3 regions of the Bradyrhizobium sp. CCBAU 25338 genome follow, and region 1 is predicted to be linked to each of the others. Evidence: predicted binding sites of a transcription regulator. Region 1 holds the regulator's gene; each other region holds the start of a gene.

The links. The regulator LexA, encoded in region 1, represses DNA repair genes until DNA is damaged. The targets are predictions, from matches to a motif close to TGTTCNNNNTGTGTTCNG.
Region 2: the regulator LexA is predicted to act here: its motif matches at 1,099-1,116, upstream of ACM42_RS07180 (DNA recombination protein RmuC).
Region 3: the regulator LexA is predicted to act here: its motif matches at 2,304-2,321, upstream of ruvC (crossover junction endodeoxyribonuclease RuvC).

The regions. Positions count from the first base shown of each region.
Region 1 is NZ_LFKY01000032.1:28,899-33,385, forward strand. Features, by position in the region: gene ACM42_RS12255 (ComEC/Rec2 family competence protein) at 1-1,105, shown strand, start outside; gene ACM42_RS12260 (hypothetical protein) at 1,225-1,659, opposite strand; gene lexA (transcriptional repressor LexA) at 2,156-2,857, opposite strand; gene ACM42_RS12270 (molybdopterin molybdotransferase MoeA) at 3,034-4,245, opposite strand; gene ACM42_RS12275 (hypothetical protein) at 4,453-4,487, opposite strand, start outside.
Region 2 is NZ_LFKY01000003.1:408,086-412,572, forward strand. Features, by position in the region: gene fmt (methionyl-tRNA formyltransferase) at 1-308, opposite strand, end outside; gene def (peptide deformylase) at 449-976, opposite strand; gene ACM42_RS07180 (DNA recombination protein RmuC) at 1,148-2,347, shown strand; gene ACM42_RS07185 (AmpG family muropeptide MFS transporter) at 2,537-3,898, shown strand; gene ACM42_RS07190 (hypothetical protein) at 4,023-4,457, opposite strand; gene recR (recombination mediator RecR) at 4,485-4,487, opposite strand, start outside.
Region 3 is NZ_LFKY01000038.1:159,912-164,398, forward strand. Features, by position in the region: gene ruvB (Holliday junction branch migration DNA helicase RuvB) at 1-836, opposite strand, end outside; gene ruvA (Holliday junction branch migration protein RuvA) at 986-1,603, opposite strand; gene ruvC (crossover junction endodeoxyribonuclease RuvC) at 1,746-2,273, opposite strand; gene ACM42_RS20965 (YebC/PmpR family DNA-binding transcriptional regulator) at 2,407-3,153, opposite strand; gene ACM42_RS20970 (methyl-accepting chemotaxis protein) at 3,358-4,487, shown strand, end outside.

The DNA of each region.
Region 1 (4,487 bases):
GCTCGCCGTCGCGCCCGAGGCGCTGGTTCATCCGAGTTTCCAGATGTCCTTTGCGGCAACGCTCGGGCTGGTGGCGCTGGTGCAGATCGGCATGCCGAACCTGCTCGCATCGCCCGATCATTCCGCAACGGCGCGGATCGCGCTGTGGGGCGGCCGCGAGATCGCGATGCTGTTCCTGGCCTCGCTGATTGCGGGGCTCGCGACCACGCCATACGCCGCCTTCCACTTCCACCGCGTGACGCCATACGGCGTGCTCGCCAATCTCGGCGCGATGCCGGTGGTCTCGGCGCTGGTGATGCCGGCGGGGCTGTTGGGGTTGCTCGCGGCGCCATTCGGGCTCGACGGCGCGTTCTGGTGGCTGATGGGGATCGGCATCGAGTGGATGATCGCGGTCTCGCGCTGGGTGGCGGCACTGCCGGGTGCCGTCGGCCGCATTCCCGCGTTCGAGATCGCGCCGCTGATCGCGGCGAGCCTCGGGATCATCGTGATGGGGCTGTTGCGCACGCCCCTGCGCTGGTCCGGGGCCCTGGTGCTGCTTGCCGCGATCCTCTGGGCGATGTCGGTGCGGCAGCCCGATATCCTGATTGCCGGGGATGGCGCGAGCGTCGCCGTGCGGGGCCGTGACGGGCGGCTGCATGTGATCCGCGCGAGCAAGGATGGCTTCCTGCTGAGGGAGTGGTTGGCTGCCGATGCCGATCCGCGCGATGCCGGCAGCGCCTCGTTGGCCGACGGTGTGTCGTGTGACGAGTCCGGCTGCGTGACGCCGCTCGCGGACGGACGGCTGGTCGCGTTGGCGTTGCGCATCGACGCGCTGGCTGATGATTGCAGCCGCGCCGCGCTGGTGGTGACGGCGCGCCCAGCGCCGCCCGATTGCGCGGCGATGGTGGTCGACAGGCCGCGGCTCGCCAGTCAGGGCGCGCTGGCTCTGACGCGGAGCGGTGACGGCTTCTCGGTTCGGGCGGTGAGGGCGAGAGGCACAAGCCGCCCCTGGCTGCCGGCCGGCGCCGGCGAGGGGGATTTCGACGGCAGCCTTGCGCCGAAGACGGCCGTGCCCCGCAACCGGGACGCAACGCCATCGGAGACGGATTTTCAGGCGGACGATTGAGGAGCGGTGCGGGGGAGGTCGGACCGGATTTCGCAGGACGCAAACCATACCATCTCGCCGGCCTCGGCCGGCGATGGCATTGCATTCCTGGCCCACGACCATCGGCCGGGGCGACGACGTCAGCCGATCGGCAGGCGCGTGATGGTGGACCGCGTGTCGGCGACGATCTGCGGCTTGTGCTCGCGTTCGCCAACCGGCTGGGTCACCGGCAGTTGCAGCACGGTCGCGCGCTGGCCTTCGACGAGCTGTGTCACCAGCACGTATTTGCCGTCGGGGAATTCGATCGCGTCATGATGGCGATCGGGAATGTGCGGGTCGATCTTGCCGAACTTGCCGACGCGGGAGTTCACGGTGCGCGTCCAGATCCAGCGATTGTCGTAACGGACGTTGTCGGCGAAAGCGAGCTCCGTTCCCGGCAGCAGGCAGACTGCGACGGAGAGATCGGCTTCGGAGGCGAAGCCGCGCGTCGAGGTGCCACGGAAGGTTGTCGTGACGATCGTCTCGCCGACTTCGGCGGGGCGCGTCGCGACGGCATGCAGGCTGTAGTCACACATCGGGTGCTCCTCATGCGAAGATAGCAACCCGCACCTCTTTTGGAGGCGCAGGCCTCTATCAGGTGGAAGCAAGCAACGCTCTGCTTCGTTGTAGGCAAATCTGCGGCTTTGCGCCGCAAGCCGCGATCACATTATCTTTCCCGGATTCGATAGGAACAAAGCCGATGCATGCGTATTCGGAAGGCGTGCGTCAGCGCCCCGCGGGCGCCGACCAGCCCGAGTATTGCCAGCTCGCTTGCGGAATGGCGGTGCGATTGTATGGCAGCGGCTTACGTCACCGTTGCTGCGATCGGCGCAGCAACGATCGTCCATGAAACGTCCGGCGCAACACCTGTCCTCGCATTCTCAGGCCGCGAAGCGATGTTGCGTCGTGCGGCGTGTCGAGGATGAGCCGCCGAAAGAGGGGGCCGGACAATCTGAGCAGAACCGGAAAAACCATCCAGCCGGAGCGGATAGCGGATCCGCTCCAATAGGTGTCGAGCGACCGCAGGACCGCTCAGTACTTGCGGTACAGCCCGATCAGCTTGCCCTGAATCTTCACGCGGTTCGGCGGAAGAATGCGGACCTCGTAGGCGGCGTTGGCGGGCTCGAGCGCGATAGAGGCGCCGCGGCGGCGGAAGCGCTTGAGCGTGGCTTCCTCGTCGTCGATCAGCGCCACCACGATGTCGCCGGTATCGGCGCTCTCGTTGCGCTGGATCAGCGCCATGTCGCCATCGAGGATGCCGGCCTCGACCATCGAATCGCCGCGGACTTCGAGCGCGTAGTGCTCGCCCGAGCCGAGCATGTCGGGCGGCACGCTGATGGTGTGGCTGCGGGTCTGCAGCGCCTCGATCGGCGTGCCGGCCGCGATGCGGCCCATCACGGGCACCGCGACGGGACGCTCGCCCTCGTCCACAGGCGGGCTGGAGGTCGCGCGCACCTTGCCGAGATTGCCCTCGATGACGCTCGGCGTGAAGCCGCGGCGGCTGCCGGCGGCGGCCTGGAGCTCGGGCAGCTTGATCACCTCGATGGCACGGGCGCGGTTGGGCAGGCGGCGGATGAAGCCGCGCTCCTCGAGCGCAGTGATCAGGCGATGGATGCCTGACTTCGAGCGCAGGTCGAGCGCATCCTTCATCTCGTCGAAGGACGGCGGCACGCCGCTTTCCTTCAGACGTTCGCTGATGAACCGTAGAAGCTCGTATTGTTTGCGCGTCAACATCTCGACGAAAGTCCCCCGGTTGATGTCGTTCGATTCCGAGACGAGGAGTTCAGCGATAAGCTGCTACACGTTCGAAACAAATCATGAACGGACACTATATGTTCGATATGTGTTCCGCAACTGCTTAATTTACGGTGAACAGAGCGAAGCTCGCGCGATGCGTGTGGCCGTGCAGCTCAGGCGGGCAGGCGCAGCACCTCGCAAGGCGTGCCGGCCTCGGCCCTCGGCGCGAACGGTGCGCGCACGAGAAGTACCTGCGCCGCAGCGAGATTCGCAAGCAGAGAGGAGTCCTGATGGCTGACGGGATGGGCGACGAGCGCGCCGTCGTCACGCTGTTCCAGGCGCGCACGCAGATAATCCTCGCGCTGGTCGTTGGCACCGAGATCGCGGCCCAGCACGGCGCGCTCGCGGCGATGATGAATCACTGATCGGCCCGACAGGGCGCGAATCAGCGGCACCATGAACAGGAAGGCGCACACGTAAGACGACACGGGATTGCCGGGGAGGCCGATCACGCGCATTGCGCCGAGCCGTCCGTGCATCATCGGCTTGCCGGGCCGAATCGCGATCTTCCAGAACGACATCGAGATGCCTTCGTCCTTGAGCGCCTGCTGGACCAGATCGTGGTCGCCGACCGATGCGCCACCGGTCGTGATCAGGATGTCGGCGCCGCTCTCCCGGGCGCGACGGATGCCGGCGGAAGTGGCCTCCAGCGTATCGGCGGCAACGCCGAGGTCGATGGTCTCGGCGCCCTCGCTGCGGGCGAGCGCGTGCAGGGCATAGCCATTGGAATAGACGATCTGCCCGTGACCGGGCGTGGTGCCGGGCATCACCAACTCGTCGCCGGTGGCGAGGATCGCGACCCTCGGACGGCGGCAGACGGCGAGATGCGGGTGATTCATTCCGGCGGCCAGCGCGAGATCGCGCTCCGTGAGACGGCTTCCCTTGCGGAGCAGCACGTCTCCCTCGCGGAAGTCGACGCCGGCGGGGCGGATATGCCGCCCGGAAATCGCGGCTTCCTTGATCGTGACAAGCTTGCCTTCCGCGACGGTGTCCTCCTGGATCACGACCGCATCGGCGCCGTCGGGAACGACGCCGCCGGTGAAGATCCGCACGGCTTCGCCGGGGCCAACCCTTCCCGCGAACGGGCGACCCGCCGCGACCTCGCCGACGACCGCGAGCCTGGAATCGACCGTTGCCGCGTCGGCCGCGCGCACGGCATAGCCGTCCATCGCCGACATGGCCTCCGGTGGCTGCGTGCGCCGCGAAGCGACGTCGCGCGCAAGCACGCGATGGTAGGCCTCATCGAGGGAAACCATCTCTTCAGGCAACGGCTCTGCACCCGCCAGCACCGCGGCAAGCGCGTCAGAAACGGGCATGAGGGCCACGGGCGGAAACTCCTGCAAATCGTTGGCGAGAGTTCTAGCCGAGTGCAGGCGCGAGGCAAAGCAGCACACAGGATGATTTATCCTGCGCGATTTCCGTCGTGGGCAGGGAGCTCAAGTCCGCCGCGGCATGATCCGGACGGCGAGACAGACCGGCACGAGGATAGCCATGGCGAGGACGAGAATGACGAGCGCCACGGCCAACATCGCTCAACGTCCTGTCGGATCGCTCGGACCGACGTCCG
Region 2 (4,487 bases), on a different contig from region 1:
CTGGGGGCATCCAGGATCGCCTGTGGCAGGATCATGCCGTAGGCGACGACGACGGCGGCATCGGCATCGAATGCGCGAAACTCTTCCAGTGCCTCCGGCGTCCTCAGCGTCTTCGGCGTCAGCACGGGAATGCCGAGCTTTCGCGCAGCTTCCTCGACCGGCGTCGGCTGCAATTGCAGGCCGCGCCGCCCGCCCGGCTTCGGGGTGCGGGTGTAGACCGCCACGATCTCGTGGCCGTGCGCGACGAGCTCGAGCAGCGTCGGCACGGAGAAATCGGGCGTGCCCATGAAGATGAGGCGAAGGGGCATGTGGCGAGACAATCCTCGAAAAACGAGCAAGGTACTCGTCATGGCCGGGCTTGTCCCGGCCATCCACGTTCTTCCTGCTCGGAGCGACAAAGAACGTGGATGCCCGGCACGAGGCCGGGCATGACGGCGGAGGACGTGGCCTACTCCGCCGCGCGCTTGGCGGCTTTCTCGAACTTCTTCATCACGCGGTCGCGCTTGAGCTTCGACAGGTAGTCGACGAACAGGACGCCGTTGAGATGGTCGATCTCGTGCTGGATGCAGGTGGCGTAGAGGCCTTCGGCGTCCTCCTCGTGCACCTTGCCGTCGAGATCGGTGAAGCGCACGCGCACCTTCGCGGGGCGCTCGACCTCCTCGTAATATTCGGGAATCGAGAGGCAGCCTTCCTCGTAGACCGAGAGTTCCTCGGAGGAAGCGAGGATCTCGGGATTGATGAAGACGCGCGGCTCGCGCTTGGTCTCGCCGCTCTCGTCGCGCTTGGCGAGGTCCATGGTGATCAGGCGCAAGGGCTGCGCGACCTGGATCGCCGCGAGGCCAATGCCGGGCGCGTCGTACATGGTTTCGAACATGTCGTCGGCAAGCTTGCGGATCTCCGACGTGACCTTCTCGATCGGCTTGGAGACCAGGCGCAGCTGCTTGTCCGGCAGGATGATGATTTCTCGTAGGGCCATGGCCGCGATTTAAGACGCTCGCCGGATGCGGTCAATGCGGCCAGGAACCCCGTTAACCCTCCGCTAACCATAAAACTTCAGGTTTCGTTAACCATAACAATTAACGGAGCATTCACCAAAAATGTTCGCTATTCGTTCGTGCGCCATGGCGAATCGGCTAGAAGGGTCGGCATGAACGACATCATCTTCATCCTCGGCGAGTGGCCGGTGCGCGTCGTGGACGCGCTGATCGGCTTCGGCGCCCTGGTTCTCATCCTGCTGGTGGTGATTGCGGTCGTGATCGCGCGATCCGGGCGGCGCGGCGCGGAACTCGCCATGGCCAACGCCATCCGGGCCGACGAGCTCGAGGAACGTTTGAGCGAGGTGCTGCGGGCGCAGAGCGAGTCGTCGGGCCGGGTCGATGCCATGACCCAGGCTCTGGCCGGCCGTCAGGCCGAGATGGCGCGGGCGGTGAACGAGCGGCTGGATTCGGTGACCCACCGCGTCGGCCAGTCCATGGAACACTCCACCCGCAACACCATGGAGAGCCTGCGCGCCCTGCACGAGCGGCTCGGCATCATCGACAGCGCGCACAAGAACCTCACCGACCTCACCACCCAGGTGACCACCTTGCGCGACGTGCTGGCCAACAAGCAGTCGCGCGGCGCGTTCGGCCAGGCGCGGATGGAGGCGATCGTCCAGGACGGGTTGCCGAAGGGTGCCTACGAGTTCCAGTTCACGCTCTCCACCGGCAAGCGCCCGGACTGCGTCGTGTTCCTGCCCGATCAGCGCCCGCTTTGCATCGACGCCAAATTTCCGCTGGAAGCAATGACCGCGCTGCACGACGCCCGGACCGACGAGGAACGGCGAATCGCCACACAACGACTGCGCGGCGACGTGATGAAGCATGTCAGCGACATCGCAGAAAAATATCTCGTCGCCGGCGAGACCCAGGAGATGGCGCTGATGTTCGTGCCGTCGGAATCGGTCTACGCCGAGATCCATGACGGTTTCGACGACGTGATCCAGAAGGCCTATCGCGCCCGCGTCGTGCTGGTGTCGCCCTCGCTGCTGATGCTCGCAATCCAGGTGATGCAGCAGATCATGAAGGACGCGCGCATGCGCGATGCCGCCGACCAGATCCGCACCGAGGTGATCAAGCTCGGCGACGATTTGGGCCGGCTGCGCGACCGCGTGCTGAAGCTGCAGAAGCATTTTGCCGACGTCAACGAGGACGTCCGCCAGGTGCTGATCTCCGCGGACAAGATCGAAAAGCGCGCGGGACGAATCGAGGAGCTCGATTTCAGCAAGAGCGACACGCCGGAGGCTCCGCGGCTGGTTGCGACAGCCGCGCCGGAGCTGTTCCCGCGGAAGCTCCAGGCTGGGGAGTAGAATCCTAGCGCGCTGTCATGCCCCGCGCAGGCGGGGCATCCAGTATGCCGCGGCGGTCGCGATTAACCGAGGCGCTGGTGATTACTGGATCGTCCGCCTTCGCGGACGATGACATCGAGAGGTGGAGAGAGCATCCGCCCCACCGAGCTCGCAAGAGTCTTTTCCTCCAGAATCTGCTAACACCGCCCCATGACCGCACCCGACGCGACTTCGCCCGCCGCAAGCTCGGCCCCTGCGCCCTCCTGGCGCGACAGCCTTGCCGTTTACCTGCAGCCGCGGGTGCTGATCGTGCTGTTTCTCGGCTTCTCGTCGGGGTTGCCGCTGGCGCTGTCGGGATCGACGCTGCTGGTATGGATGGCCGAGGCGGGGGTCGATCTCGGAACGATCGGGCTCTTTGCACTCGTTGGAACACCGTACACGCTCAAGTTCCTGTGGGCGCCTCTGGTCGATGCGCTGCATGTCCCGTTCTTCACGCGCACCTTCGGCCGCCGGCGTGGGTGGCTGGTGTTTTCGCAGCTGCTGCTGATCGGCGCGATCCTGCTGTTGGCGCTGACCGATCCGGCGCGCTCGCCGCTGTTCGTTGCGCTTGGTGCGCTCCTGGTCGCGACGATGTCCTCGACGCAGGACATCGTCGTCGATGCATTCCGCGTCGAGAGCCTGCCCGAAAGCGAGCAGGCCGCCGGCATGGCCGCCTATGTCGCGGCCTATCGCATCGGCATGCTGATATCGACCGCGGGCGCCTTGTTCATCGTCACCGGCTTCGAGGCGATCGTCCCGCGTGGCGCCGCCTGGATGTGGGGCTATGTGGTGATGGCGGCTCTGGTGCTGATTGGCACGGTGACGGCGCTGGCCGCCACCGAGCCCGCACAATCCAAGCGCGCCGAGGCGGCCACGCAGAACGAGGACGCGCTCATGCGGGTGTTCCATGCCGCGATGGGCGCGTTCTCGGAATTCCTGAGCCGCAAGGAAGCATGGGCGGCGCTTGCCTTCGTCGTGCTGTTCAAGTTCACCGACGCGTTCTCCGGCAACATGACCGTGCCGTTCGTGATCGACATCGGCTTCACGCGGAACGACTACGCGGTGATCGTGAAGGGCGTCGGCATCGCAGCGACCTTGGCCGGAGGGTTTGCCGGCGGCTTCGTGGCACGGCGCTATTCGCTCGCAACGAGCCTGTGGATCGGCGGCATCGTACAGGCAATCTCAAACCTGTCGTTCTCGTGGCTGGCACTCGTCGGCGTCAATGAATGGGCGCTGACCCTCGCAATCACCTCCGACAATTTTTGCAACGCCATCGGCACCGTGATCTTCGTCGCCTATCTCTCGGCGCTGTGCCAGAACCCGCTGCACACCGCGACCCAATATGCGCTGCTGACGGCGCTCGCCGCCGTGGGACGCACCTACCTGTCATCGGGCGCGGGCTATCTGGCGAAGGCGACGGGCTGGCCGATGTTCTTCGCGATCTCCGTCCTCGTCGCCATCCCCAGTTTGATGCTGCTGGCTTACTTGCAGAAGCGTGACCATTTCGACACGTTGGAGCAGGTGCGAGTGTAGAACTCACCTCTCTCGTTCGTCATTGCGGGCGAAGCGAAGCAATCCAGACTGTCACCGCAGGGGCAGTCTGGATTGCTTCGTCGCAAGGGCTCCTCGCAATGACGACGGAGAGAGCTTCCGTCCTCTACTGCTTCCTGATCAAGCTCCACTTCGTGATCACGGCCTCGCTCATCTGGCCGGCGTCGCTGGCGCAGGCGATCTCGTCGACCTTGACCGAGATCTCCTTGCCGACGAACGATTTCAGCTGTGCAGCCTGCGCATCGGTGGAGGTGACGAGCTGGAAGGTCTCCGGGCCGGTCTCGAGATTGCACAGCCCGTTCGGCGGCGGCAGGCGGCGCGGCTCGGAGGTGATCTGGTAGGTCGCGACGCGCTTGCCGTTCTTGACGTCGCGGACCTTCATCGCGTTCAGTTCGCCTGAGAGCACGTCGCCGGTGTTGATCGGCTTGCCGGGCTTGGACGGCGGCGGCGTCTCGTCGCCCTGCTGCGCGGAGATGGCCGGGCTCACCAGCATCGTCATCATCGCGACCAAAGCCAGTCGTGTGGCGAAAAGTTTCGTCATGTCGTCCGTTCCGTAAAGTCTGGATGGCTA
Region 3 (4,487 bases), on a different contig from region 1:
ATCGTCTCGACACCGACCGGACCGCCACCATAGTTGAGCGCGATGGTCGAGAGATAGCGGCGGTCCATGGCATCCAGCCCAGCCGCGTCGACCTCGAGCGCGCTCAGCGCGTGGTCGGCGATCTTGCGGTCGATCTTGTCGGCATCGGCCGCGGAAGCGAAATCGCGCACGCGCCTGAGCAGCCGCCCGGCGATGCGCGGCGTGCCGCGGGCGCGCCGCGCGATCTCGTTGGCGCCGTCAGCGGTCATGCCGACATTGAGCACGCGCGCGCCGCGGCTGACGATGCTTTCCAGTTCCTCGATGGTGTAGAAGTTGAGCCGGACCGGAATGCCGAAGCGGTCGCGCAAGGGATTGGTGAGCAGGCCGGCGCGCGTGGTGGCGCCGACTAGGGTGAATTTCGACAGCTCGATCTTCACCGAGCGCGCCGCCGGGCCCTCGCCGATGATGAGGTCGAGCTGAAAGTCCTCCATCGCAGGATAAAGCACCTCTTCCACCGCGGGGCTGAGGCGATGGATCTCGTCGATGAAGAGCACGTCGCGCTCTTCGAGATTGGTGAGGAGTGCAGCAAGATCGCCGGCCTTGGCGATCACCGGCCCCGAGGTGGCGCGGAAACCGACGCCGAGCTCCTTGGCCACGATCTGCGCCAGCGTGGTCTTGCCAAGGCCGGGTGGACCGACGAACAGCACGTGATCCAGCGCCTCGCCACGCTTGCGCGCCGCCTCGATGAAGATCGAGAGGTTCTTGCGCGCCTGCTGCTGTCCGACGAAATCGGACAGCGATTGCGGACGCAGCGCGGTGTCGCCCACATCATCGCTGCGGCGCTCGGGCGAAACCATGCGGTTGGCCTTGGGATCGCTCACTCAGCGAACTCCTCGTAGGGTGGGCAAAGGCGCCCTAGGCGCCGTGCCCACCATGTCTCCGATCATTCGAAAGATGGTGGGCACGCTTCGCTTTGCCCACCCTACGAGATTGACCATTGACGCGCTCACTTCGCGAGCTCCTTGAGGCCCAGTCGAATGAGCTGCGCGGTCTCGGCATTCTCGCCCGCACTACGCGAGGCCGACGCGATCGCCGCAGCCGCCTGCGGCTGGCCGTAGCCGAGATTGACCAGTGCGGAGATCGCATCCGCCACGGGCCGCGGCGCGCGCTGGTCGTCGACGGCGCCGGCGAGATGCACGACCGCCGGATCGACATTGGCGAAGGCCGGCGCCTTGTCCTTCAACTCGGTGACGATGCGCTCGGCGACTTTGGGGCCGACGCCGGGCGTGCGCGCCACCGCCGCCTTGTCGCGCAGCGCAATGGCATTGGCGAGATCGGCCGGCGCGAGCGTGCCGAGCACGGCGAGCGCAACCTTGGCGCCGACGCCCTGCACGGTCTGGAGCAGGCGAAACCATTCGCGCTCCTGATCGGTGCGGAAGCCGAACAGTTTTATCTGGTCCTCGCGGACGTAGGTCTCGATCGACAGCACGGCCGCTTCGCCCGGCGACGGCAGATGCTGCAAGGTGCGCGACGAGCAATGCACCTGATAGCCGACACCGCCGACGTCGAGGATGACGAAATCCTCGCCGTAGGAATCGATCAGGCCCTTGAGCTTGCCGATCATCTCAGGTCCCCGGTCGCGACACACGCTTCTCTTTCGTCATGGCCGGGCTTGACCCGGCCATCCACGTCTTTGCCCCCGGCAAGAAAGAACGTGGATACCCGGAACAAGTCCGGGCATGACGGCGGTGACAGGGAACGACCGATCATATCCCCACCACCTTCAGCCGGAGCGCGGTGCTCTGGCGGTGATGGGCGTGGGTGATGGCGATGGCGAGCGCGTCGGCCGCGTCGGCGGACGGCGGCTCGGCTTTCGGCAGCAATATCTTCAGCATCATCGCGATCTGTTGCTTGTCGGCGTGACCGGCGCCGACCACCGTCTTCTTGACCTGGTTCGGCGCATATTCGGCGACACTGATGCCGAACATTGCGGGCGCCAGCATGGCGACGCCGCGGGCCTGGCCGAGCTTCAGCGTGGCAACGCCGTCCTTGTTCACAAAGGTCTGCTCGACCGCGGCTTCCATCGGCTGGTGGTCGGAGAGAACGGCCGCGAGCCCCTCATGGATCGCGAGCAGGCGGCTCGACAGCGGCAAATCGTCCGGCGGCTCCACCGAACCGCAGGCCACGTAGATCAGCCGGTTGCCCTCGGCCTCGATCACGCCCCAGCCGGTGCGGCGCAGGCCGGGGTCGATGCCGATGATGCGAACGGGGCCACGAATCGGGAGCGCAGTCATGGGCCAGTGATAGCGGCTGGCCGCCGCGGGGGAAACAGAAACAGAACGGAAGTAACAGAGGAAGTGGGGTCTCGTGCCCCGGGCGCGACGCAGCAGCGTTTCACGCTGCAGCGCGTCCGGGACGCGAAAGCGCCTACCCGCCCATCTTCGCCATCAGTGCGTCGGACACCTCGAAGTTGGCGTAGACGTTCTGGACGTCGTCGTGCTCGTTGAGCAAATCCATCAGCTTGAAAAGCTTCTCGGCGGTCTCGTCATCGACGGCGACCGTGTTCTGCGGCTTCCAGATCAGCGCGGCCTTGCGCGGCTCACCGAACTTGGCTTCCAGCGCCTTGGCGACGTCGCGATAGCCTTCGGTCGAGGCGTAGATCTCGTGGCCGTTCTCGCCCGAGATCACGTCGTCGGCGCCGGCCTCGATCGCGGCATCCAGCATGGCGTCGTCGGAGGCGACGCTGCGGTCATATTCGATGACGCCCGTGCGGTCGAACATGAACGACACCGAGCCGGTTTCGCCGAGATTGCCGCCGGACTTGGTGAAGAAGGAGCGGATGTCGGAAGCGGCGCGGTTGCGGTTGTCGGTCAGCGCCTCGACGATGACGGCGACGCCGCCAGGGCCGTAGCCCTCATAGCGGATCTCGTCATAGTTCTCGCCGTCGCTGCCGAGCGCCTTCTTGATGGCGCGTTCGATATTGTCCTTCGGCATGTTCTCCTGGCGCGCGGCGATCACGGCGGCGCGCAGACGCGGGTTCATGGCCGGATCAGGCGTCCCCAGCTTGGCGGCGACGGTGATTTCCCGCGCCAGCTTGCCGAACAGCTTCGACTTCTGGGCATCCTGCCGCCCCTTGCGGTGCATGATGTTCTTGAATTGGGAATGTCCGGCCATGCGTGGTCTCGTTAAGGAATCGTGCGCCAAGGTGAGCGTGGGAAGCGCGGCCTTATAGGCCGCCAACCCACCGGAATGAAAGAGGCTCTACGACTTTAAGGTAACACCGTACTAGCCCGTGCCTAGAGGTCAGGCACCGTTAACCCTGATTTCATTCCGGGTTGCGAAAATAGCGCCCGACCGTTCTCCGACAAGAGAGGCCCGATGGCGTTCGGAATATTTCGGAAGCGTCTGCCGGACCAGGCTGCGCCTGCGACAGCCCTGGAGGCTCCGCAGCCGGCGGCCCATTCCGCGCCCGCCCCGGCCGCCGAAAGTGATTCGGCCCGGGAAATCCTGGAACTGCTGGAACTCGAGCTAGGCGCGATGATCCGCCAGCTCGAACGCGCCGCCAATTCGGTGGCCGGAGGCGCCGAGGCGACCGCCGCGACGCTTGCCGCCATTCGCGACCGCACCGACGCCCTGACCGGCCGGACCAACGCGGCGCAGTCGACCGCCTCCACCTTCGCCCATGCCGCCGACAAGTTCACCCAGTCCGCGCAAGGAATCGGCGCGCAGGTCCGCAATGCCGGCAAGCTCGCCGACGAGGCCAGCGCCGCGGCGCAGGAAGCCCGCGCCAATGTCGAGCGCCTGCGCGAATCCTCCGCGGCCATCGGCAATGTCGTCAATCTGATCGCACAGATCGCGCGGCAGACGACGCTGCTCGCGCTCAACTCCACCATCGAGGCCGCGCGCGCGGGCGATGCGGGCCGAGGCTTTGCGGTCGTCGCCACCGAGGTCAAGGCGCTCGCGGTCCAGACCCAGGGCGCGACGGAAGAGATCACCAGGAAGATCGACGCGCTCCAGCGCGACGCCGCCGGTTCGGCTGATGCCGTGCACCGCATTTCGCAGGCGATCGAGGCGATCCGCCCGGTCTTCGACACCGTCAACGGCGCGGTCGCCGAGCAGAACGCCACGACCAGCGAAGTCTCCGGAAATGCCGCGAGCGCTTCGGAGTTCATCGCCTCGGTCGGCGAGAGCGCGGCCGAGATCGATGCCGCGACCAAGGCGGCCGAGACCCATGGCGAGAGCGTCGCCAGTGCCGGCAAGGCCGTCACCACTTTTGCTCAAAAGCTGAAATCGCGCTGCGCCGTGCTGCTCGGCCAGAGCGAGCACGACGACCGCCGCAAGACCGAGCGGCTGCCCTGCCATCTCAAGTTCGAAACCACGCGCGGGGTGATGCCGGTCTATGAAATCGCGATGGATGGCGTGCTGATCGGCGGCGTGGATGCAGGCAGGCTCGCACCGCAGGCGATGATCGAAGGCACCCTCGAGGACATCGGCGCCTGCCGCCTGCG